One region of the Lachnoclostridium phocaeense genome, then DNA from elsewhere that is predicted to be linked to it. Evidence: a T-box and tRNA genes for the amino acid it is inferred to sense, from the RefSeq annotation. Region 1 holds a T-box; the other holds one or more tRNA genes.

Region 1 (4,777 bases):
GGCCACAGAGGAGTCTATTGCCTCCTTTATCCTTCTTAGCCAGCGGCTGGGGAAAGAACGGGTGGACTTTCGCTTTGACCCCATCCTCCTCACGGAGAAATATACCATTGACTATCATTTGGAAAAGTTTGATATGATGTGCCAGTGGCTGCATCCCTATACGACCCGGTGTATCTTCAGTTTTGTGGACGCATACAGAGGCAGTCCGTTTCGTGAGCTGGAGGATGAGGAGAAATTTATGCTGGCGGAGGGACTTTCCAGGATAGCTGCAAAGTATGGTCTCCCACTCTATACCTGTGCGGAGAAGATCGATCTGAGCCGGTATGGCATTCAGCATGCAGCCTGCATCGACAAGGAGAAGGTGCGTGAGATCATCGGATATAAACTGGACCTGAAGAAAGACAGGGGACAGAGGAAGGAGTGCGGCTGCTGTGAGAGCGTGGACATCGGCATGTACGACACCTGCGTCCACGGGTGTCATTACTGCTACGCGACAGCCAGCCTTGCCAGCGCAAAGAGCAGGAGGAGTGAGCATGATCCGGAGTCGCCCATTCTGATCGGACACCTGCAGGGAGACGAGACGATCACAGACAGAGAGGTGTCGTCCAGCAGGGATATACAACTCTCGCTGTTTGATTTTATGTGATTTTTGGAGGAGTACAATGAACCGTTCGGAGAAAGCATCCTGGCTGATCCGGGAGCTGAAAAAAGAAAATCCCGGCTATGCTGTCATACAGGAGCCGGCAGATGATACAGAGAAGCGGAGGCTTCTGCGCAGCCTGATGAATGTGCGCTGGCCAGGGGAGGCGGACAGCGCTTTTTTGCAGGTGCAGGATGAGCTGCTTCGGGAGGAGCTGGAGGAAAAGGGCATTGTGAGCGCGGAGGACCTGCCTGTGATCCGGCAGGAGTACCCCTGTACAGCTATCAAAAATGACGGGCGGATCGTGCTGTGGCGGGGCGATATCACCACCCTGGCTGTGGATGCCATAGTCAATGCGGCCAACTCCCAGATGCTGGGGTGTTTTGTCCCCTGCCACGGCTGTATCGACAATGCGATCCACTCGGCGGCCGGCATTCAGCTCAGGAATGAGTGCGCACAGCTAATGGAAGCCCAGGGCTACGAGGAGCCTGTGGGAAAGGCAAAGATTACAAAAGGTTACAATCTGCCCGCAAAATATGTGATCCACACAGTGGGCCCGGTGGTGGGCGTGCAGGTGACGGAAAAGCAGAAGGAGGAGCTGGCCTCCTGCTACAGGAGCTGCCTGAAGCTGGCGGAGAAGAGCGGGCTTAAATCGGTGGCCTTCTGCTGCATCTCGACGGGGGAATTTCATTTTCCAGGCAAGTTGGCAGCCCGGATCGCTGTGGAGACGATCGACAGATATTTGTCCGGCTCCAGGCTTGAGCGGGTGGTAATTGATGTGTTTAAGGAGGAGGACCTGCATATTTATCAGAAGATTTTTCGGTAATCGTGTGAAAAAACAGGTTACTTATCCCCCGGACTGAAATAAGTTATCCACATCTGTGGTGGATAAAACGTGAAAATTTTGGGCAAACGGATTAATAGTATGTAGATGAGATGTATGGAATATCAAAATTTTTAACTTATACGCAGAGGAGTAATGTACCATGAGTGAAATTATTAAGTCTGAAGTTCAAAAGAAACAAGAAGAGGTAAAAAGACTATTAGACAAAGATATTTTTATCTGTTACAAAAGGGTCAAAAAATAACATCCACTGAGCGAAAATATTTGACGTATTTTGTGACATAATGTATAATGTACTTAACAAGGGAGCCGTTGGCCAGTGCACACCTGGCCGCCGGTACAATAAAGTCTTAAAATAGTGCCTTATCTTACCAGGACAGGGGCACTATTTTTTGTGCCTGTAAAAGGTAATGACAAGGGTAATTACAGCGCACAGCATGATAACAAAAGTAAAAAGATCACTGTATGTAACCATAGTACCAGCCTCCTTTGCAAAATCTGGCGGCTGGTATAGCACCCCAACGGCTCCCTGGGTAAATACATGATTCTGTTTGACTATTAAATGGGGATCTGCTTTTTGTCTGTAGTCCCCACATCCCAGTTCTTAAGAGTTTATGAAAATTCAGTGAATTCCTTGACAAAACCACACTGTCTGGCTATCATTATGGATAGTTTATGAAAAAGGCGGAGAAGAAGAGGAGTACGCAGGTGTTACCGCTCCACAAAAGAGAGGGCTGTCCGTGGGCTGAGAGGCGGCCTGGAGAAGGAACTGCGGAAGGTAGCTTTGGAGCCGGATGGCTGAATGGCAGACAGCAGGTAAGTCGTCCCGGAGTCGTTCACGTTACAGAATAAGAGAAGATATATGGAGGCGTTTCTTCCATATTAAATAAAGGTGGTACCGCGGACAAGTTATTCGCCCTTTACGTTTCAGTGAGGGGTGATTTTTTATTCATCAGATCCCTTCGCTGTGTCAGTTACATACACTGTGTATCCGCAGGAAGAATGATTATGAGGAGGAAGACCATGAGCCAGAATCTGGAGAAAACCTACAATCCAAAAGAGATTGAACCGAAACTGTATGACAAGTGGTGTGAGAACAAATACTTCCACGCTGAGGTAGACAGGAGCAGAAAACCTTTTACAACTGTCATGCCGCCCCCGAATATCACAGGAAAGCTGCATATGGGCCACGCCCTGGACAACACACTGCAGGATATCCTGATCCGCTATAAGAGGATGCAGGGATACAATGCCCTGTGGATCCCGGGAACAGACCACGCTGCCATCTCCACAGAGGTGAAGGTGACAAACCAGCTCAAAGAGGAAGGAATTGACAAGAAGGAACTGGGACGGGAGAAATTCCTGGAGCGCACCTGGCAGTGGAAGGAAGAGTACGCGGGAACCATCGAGGGACAGCTCAAGAAGCTGGGTGTTTCCTGTGACTGGGACAGAGAGCGTTTTACCATGGACGAGGGCTGTTCCAAGGCAGTGGAGGAAGTGTTCATCAGCCTGTATGAGAAAGGCTATATCTATAAAGGATCCAGGATCATCAACTGGTGTCCGGTATGTAAGACATCCCTCTCCGACGCGGAAGTGGAGCACGAGGAGCAGGATGGACATTTCTGGCACATCAAGTACCCCATTGTAGGGACAGATGACTATCTGGAGATCGCGACTACCCGTCCGGAGACCATGCTGGGAGATACAGCCATCGCTGTGCATCCGGACGATGAGAGATACAAAGACATCGTAGGAAAGAAATGTCTGCTTCCGCTGACAGACCGGGAGATCCCCATTGTGGCGGACTACTATGTAGACAAAGAATTCGGAACCGGTGCCGTGAAGATCACACCGGCTCACGACCCCAACGATTTTGAGGTTGGAAAACGGCATAACCTGCCTGAGATCAACATCATGAATGACGACGCCACCATCAATGAGCAGTACGGCGGCAAGTACGCCGGCATGGACCGCTATGAGGCGAGAAAAGCCATGGTGAAGGATCTGGAAGAGCAGGGATACCTTGTAAAGGTAGAGCCCCACTCTCACAACGTAGGAACCCACGACCGCTGCCACACCACAGTGGAGCCTCTCATCAAGCAGCAGTGGTTCGTGAAGATGGATGAGCTGGCAAAGCCTGCCATCGAGGCTGTGAAGAACGGCGATCTGAAATTTGTGCCGGAGCGGTTTGACAAGATCTACCTGCACTGGCTTGAAAATATCCGTGACTGGTGTATTTCCCGTCAGATCTGGTGGGGACACCGGATCCCGGCCTACTACTGCGACGAGTGCGGCGAGGTAGTAGTATCCAGGGGAATGCCGGAGAAATGCCCGAAGTGCGGCTGCACCCATCTTACACAGGATGAGGATACGCTGGACACCTGGTTCAGTTCTGCCCTGTGGCCCTTCTCCACGCTGGGATGGCCGGAAAAGAGCGAGGACCTGGACTACTTCTATCCCACAGATGTACTTGTGACAGGATACGATATCATTTTCTTCTGGGTGATCCGCATGGTATTTTCCGGGTATGCCCATACAGGAAAGAGCCCCTTCCACACCGTGTTCATCCACGGCCTTGTGAGAGACTCCCAGGGACGCAAGATGAGCAAGTCCTTAGGAAACGGCATTGACCCGCTGGAGATCATTGACCAGTACGGCGCGGACGCCCTGCGTATGACCCTGGTGACAGGAAATGCCCCCGGAAACGACATGCGCTTCTACAATGAGAGAGTGGAGGCCAGCCGTAACTTTGCTAATAAAGTGTGGAATGCTTCCAGGTTCATTCTCATGAACATGGAGGATAAAACGATCACAGAGCCGGAGCTTGAGAAGCTTCTGCCGGCGGATAAGTGGATCCTTTCCAGGTGCAGCAGGCTGATCCGGGATGTCACAGAGAACATGGACAAGTTTGAGCTGGGTATCGCTCTGCAGAAAGTCTATGACTTTATCTGGGATGAGTTCTGTGACTGGTATATCGAGTTTGTAAAACAGAGAATGTACAATGCCAAGGAAGAGCCGGAGTCAGCGAACGTGGCTCTCTGGACTTTAAGGGAAGTGCTGAAAAACGCGCTGAAGCTGCTCCATCCGTTCATGCCTTTCGTGACAGAGGAGATCTACAGCAAACTGATCCCGGAGGAAGAGTCGCTGATGATGTCCGACTGGCCGGAAGCGAAAAAAGAGTGGGAGTTCCCCCAGGCTGAAAATGTGGTGGAACACCTGAAACTCATCGCCAGCGGTGTGAGAAATATCCGGGCGGAGATGAATGTTCCGGCAAACAGGAAAGTCAAGATCTA
Region 2 (4,777 bases), on a different contig from region 1:
TGTGAAAAGCCGGAATTTGTCAACCTCCGCCATGCAGAGTTTTTCTCTTTCCCCTGTCACACCACCTCATTCAGGTAAATAGGGGACAGCGGAACGATCTTTCTCAGCTCTTCCTTCATTCTCTCTGTCACAGTGACGCCGGGCTCCCTTTCGATCTCGTCCGGAGACACACTGCCAAACACCAGCTTTGTCAGGGCCTCCACCGTCAAAGTCCCCTCGCTGTTCTCCGGCTTTCCCTCCATAAGCATCACGCCCGAAAACTCCGTCCCGGTCAGCATGAACACCTGGTTGTTCTCCGGGATAAGGGGATCTGTCACCCGAAAGCACACCGCAGTCAGATAGTTCAGCTCCAAAAGGAGCAAAAGCCGCCTGACATTTACCGGCCGCACCATGATCTTCGGCCTGTCCTTTGAAGTCTGGGGTACCGCAGGCAGACAGTCCACGATCTGCCCGTCCTTCTCGCAGATCATCAGACAGCCGCCGTCGCTCTCGTATTCCCGGATCAGCCTCTCATAGTAAGCCTCATCCCGCTTTGCGTAGACTTTTGCGCGTCCCCTCAGGCTCTTCTCAGCCGCAACTCCTATCCGGGCACCGTCTCCCGGGGCAGCCCTCTTTGCGCTCCATTCTTCAGGAAGATTTCCCTCCCCCTCAAAACAGCGCTGCTCCTGCTCATACACGGTAGAAAAACCGTGGGGAAGATAGATCTCCTCCGCCGCCGGCATAAGGAATGTGAAGGGCTCTCCTGCCTGATACATGTCCCCAAGCGCTGTCCTGATAAGGGCTGCCATATAGCCTCTCTTCCGGTATTCTTTTTCCGTAGCCACCGCCACAATGTAGTGGGAGGGCTCTTCCTTTCCGTTTACCATCAAGGTGTAGGGATTGAGGTGTAGCATAGCACGCACGGCCCCGTCCTCCTCCACCACATAGATGGTGTTGTCCCTTGTCTTTTCTGTATAATAGTAATCCACAAACGAAACGCTGTCTTCAGAGAAAATCTCCTCATACAGCTTTCGGGTCTTTCCTTTTTCTGCATCGCTGATCTTTCTGATCTGCATCTTCCTTCACCTGTCTTCTGTCCATCGTTCTTTTGCCCGCGGGCAGCCGCTGCAGGTGGCGCACCCGTCTCCAGGTTGTCCACCGTCCTCGGGAAGCCGGGGCTCATAGCTATAATTTTCCACCGTCTCAAGGCAGGCAGCCGCCTGGGCTGCGATCCCTTCGCCGCTCCCTGTAAAGCCAAGCCCTTCTTCTGTGGTGGCCTTTATATTGACCTGGTCCTTGCGGATGCCGAGAGTCTCCGCCACATTGTCCCTCATCTGTTCGATATAGGGGGCCAGCTTCGGGCGCTGGGCGATCACCGTGGCGTCAATATTTCCGATCACATAGAGTTCCTCTTCCACCAGCTCTCCCACTCTCTCCAGGAGCTTCAGGCTGGAAGCCCCTCTGTATACCTCGTCTGTGTCGGGGAAATGTTTTCCGATATCCCCCAGGGCCGCTGCTCCCAGCAGGGCATCCATAATGGCGTGAAGGAGGACATCCGCATCAGAATGTCCCAGAAGCCCTTTTTCATAGGGAATCTCCACGCCTCCCAGTATCAGCTTCCTGTCCTCTGCCAGTCTGTGTACGTCATAGCCTGTTCCAATCCTCATGGTCTATTCCCCGCTTTCTTCCTCATCTTTCGCCTGCTCTTCCAGGGACGGCTGCTCTTCTTCCTCCTGCTCGTCCACAGGCTTTGTCATATTTCTGATAGCAAAGACGATCAGCCCCACACCAAACACCGCAAAGAGCACGCCTGCCACGACAAAGCCGATATATCCTTCCGGCTTCTGGTTCAGGACATCCATAACAAGCTGCACGCCTGTGTAGGTGAGATATCCTCCCACAATGATCCAGATCCAGTCTCTCGTTTTTCCATTCATAGTATTCGCTCCTTCATTTTTTCATATGTACAAGTATATAATTATCACATCGAGCTTGTCAATGAGAGGGATTGCCGCAAGGCAAAAATAAACGGCGCCGGAAGTTTTCCGACACCGTTTTCTGGGAGTAGCGGGAACTGGATTCGAACCAGCGACACTACGGGTATGAACCGTATGCTCTAGCCAACTGAGCTATCCCGCCATATGATATGGGGCCTATAGGGCTCGAACCTATGACCCTCTGCTTGTAAGGCAGATGCTCTCCCAGCTGAGCTAAGACCCCATATTTTCTGGTCTTGCAGGTTGCTTTCCCGCAACCCGCTTTGCTATTATACAATCATTTTCAAGCAAATGTCAACACTTTTTTTACATTTTTTTCAAAAGGGTTGCAAACGGCGTTTTTACGGCGTTTTCGGGCTGTGGATTTACAAAAGATCCGGATCGATCCGCCGTCCCCGGGAGTAAAATTCTCTGTCTTCCTCTCCGATGGGGCGCATCACCTGGCAGGGATTTCCCACCGCCACCACGTCCGCCGGAATATCTTTTGTCACGACACTGCCTGCTCCTATCACAGTGTTGTCCCCCACAGTCACACCGGGAAGGAGGATGGCTCCCGCTCCGATCCAACAGTTTCTCCCAATATGCACCGGCAGGTTGAACTGGTACTCCTGCTCCCTGAGAGACGGAAGCACCGGATGTCCGCCCGTGGCAATGATGACATTGGGGCCGATCATTGTGTGATCCCCCACATAGATGTGTGTATCGTCCACCAGAGTCAGATTGAAATTAGCATAGATATGGCTGCCAAAATGGACATGTTTTCCGCCCCAGTTGGCATAGAACGGTGTTTCAATATAACATCCCTCGCCTATCTCTGCAAACATTTTCTCCAGCAGCGCCCTCTTTTCCTCTCCCCTGGAGGGCTTCAGATGATTGTAGTCATAGAGAAGATCCAGGCAGACCGCCTGCTCCTTAAGAAGATCCCCGTCTGTGGGCAGATAGAGTCCGCCCCCGTGCATTTTCTCTGCTGTTTCCCTGTCCATATCCTGTTCCTCCACTCTCGAATTTTCATAATATGATCATTATAGCAGAAAAAACAACCGAGGACGACCCATATGTCAGATAAGCTGAAAGAAACTGATGAGCAGCCTGCACCCGTAAAAGAGAATGATGACGCCGCAGATGACATTGATGACCCGCAGCACCCTGACATTAAACCTTCTGCTGAACATGGAGATCACAAGGGTCAGTCCTGTAAACCACAGGCAGGAGGCCGTCCCCACGCCGCAGATGAAGGGAAGAGATTCCGAGGCAGGCAGCGTCACCCGGAAGGCTCCCAGCATCATGGTCCCATCCACGATGGCCTGGGGATTGAACCAGGTCACAACGCAGGCAGAACAGATGGTTTTTTTAAGGGACATGACCTCCCCGGAGCGGTCTAACTCCTCCGTCTCTGCCCGCAGCAGGCCTGCCCCTATGGAAATGACGACAATGCTCCCCGCCAGCAGAATGATCCTCTGCAGCCACTCCCAGCGCTGCATCACCGCGCCGATGCCGAAAAAGCAGGCCAGAGCCAGCGTCACATCAAAGAAGATGACGATCAGCGCGGTCGCCAGGGCGCGGCGGCGCGTATGTGTCAGCGCGCCGTTGATGACAAAAAGATTTTGCAGTCCTATGGGTGCCACATAGGCAAGACCTATCGACAGCCCCTGCAGAAAAAATCCCATAGCCGCCTCCTTCCTTTTTATGTGTAGAAAAAACGGCGCATCTGCGCCGTTTTTCCACTTATATATGTCCGGTCATACCGCCAGGAAAATCCTAGACGATACCCTGTGCCTCCATGGCATTTACGACTTTCTCAAATCCGGCAATATTTGCACCCATCACATAGTTGCCTGCGTGTCCGTATCTCTCGGCAGCGTCAGCCATGCTGTGGCAGATATTGACCATGATGCCTTTCAGCTTGCTGTCCACTTCCTCGAAGGACCAGCTTAAGCGCTCGCTGTTCTGGGACATCTCAAGAGCGGATGTGGCAACACCGCCGGCGTTTGCAGCCTTTCCAGGTGCGAAGAGAACGCCGTTCTCCTGCAGGTACTCGGTAGCATCCAGTGTTGTAGGCATGTTGGCACCCTCTGCCACTGCGATGCATCCGTTTGCAACAAGGGCTTTTGCGTCCTCAAGATGCAGCTCGTTCTGTGTCGCGCAGGGAAGAGCGATATCCACTTTCACGCTCCATACGCCTCTGCCCTCATGGTACTCAGCATTGGGACGGTATTTCTTGTACTCGGAAAGTCTTGCTCTGTTTACTTCCTTGATCTCTTTGATAGCTGCAAGGTCAATGCCCTCAGAGTCATATACCCAGCCTGTGGAGTCGCTCATGGTCACTACTTTTGCACCCATCTGCTGTGCCTTCTCTGTAGCATAGATGGCAACATTTCCGGAACCGGATACAGCGATGGTCTTGCCTGCGATGTCCTTACCGTTCATCTTCAGCATTTCCTCTGTCAGGTACAGAAGACCATATCCTGTAGCCTCTGTTCTTACAAGGGATCCGCCGTATGTCAGGCCTTTTCCTGTCAGAACGCCTTCGTACAGTCCGCGGATGCGCTTGTACTGTCCGAACATGTATCCGATCTCTCTTGCGCCTGTTCCGATGTCGCCGGCCGGAACGTCTGTGTCAGCGCCGATATATTTGCATAACTCTGTCATGAAGCTCTGGCAGAATGCCATCACTTCTCTGTCTGATTTACCCTTGGGATCGAAATCAGAACCACCCTTGCCGCCGCCGATGGGCAGTCCTGTAAGGGAGTTCTTGAAAATCTGCTCAAATCCGAGGAACTTGATAATACCAAGGTTTACAG

The links. A T-box is a leader RNA that pairs with one kind of tRNA and senses whether it is charged. The one in region 1 lies ahead of Q5911_RS11650 (valine--tRNA ligase), so its partner is inferred to be a tRNA-Val.
Region 2: it encodes a tRNA-Val, which carries the amino acid that the T-box ahead of Q5911_RS11650 (valine--tRNA ligase) is inferred to sense. The anticodon was not compared.

The regions. Positions count from the first base shown of each region.
Region 1 is NZ_CAUGIN010000027.1:28,632-33,408, forward strand. Features, by position in the region: gene Q5911_RS11640 (DUF1848 domain-containing protein) at 1-646, shown strand, start outside; gene Q5911_RS11645 (protein-ADP-ribose hydrolase) at 663-1,466, shown strand; T-box leader at 2,163-2,408, shown strand; gene Q5911_RS11650 (valine--tRNA ligase) at 2,508-4,777, shown strand, end outside.
Region 2 is NZ_CAUGIN010000007.1:22,187-26,963, reverse strand. Features, by position in the region: gene Q5911_RS04620 (GNAT family N-acetyltransferase) at 57-1,055, opposite strand; gene ispF (2-C-methyl-D-erythritol 2,4-cyclodiphosphate synthase) at 1,062-1,646, opposite strand; gene Q5911_RS04610 (hypothetical protein) at 1,650-1,916, opposite strand; tRNA gene Q5911_RS04605 (tRNA-Met) at 2,045-2,118, opposite strand; tRNA gene Q5911_RS04600 (tRNA-Val) at 2,127-2,199, opposite strand; gene Q5911_RS04595 (sugar O-acetyltransferase) at 2,342-2,959, opposite strand; gene Q5911_RS04590 (LysE/ArgO family amino acid transporter) at 3,035-3,643, opposite strand; gene gdhA (NADP-specific glutamate dehydrogenase) at 3,735-4,777, opposite strand, start outside.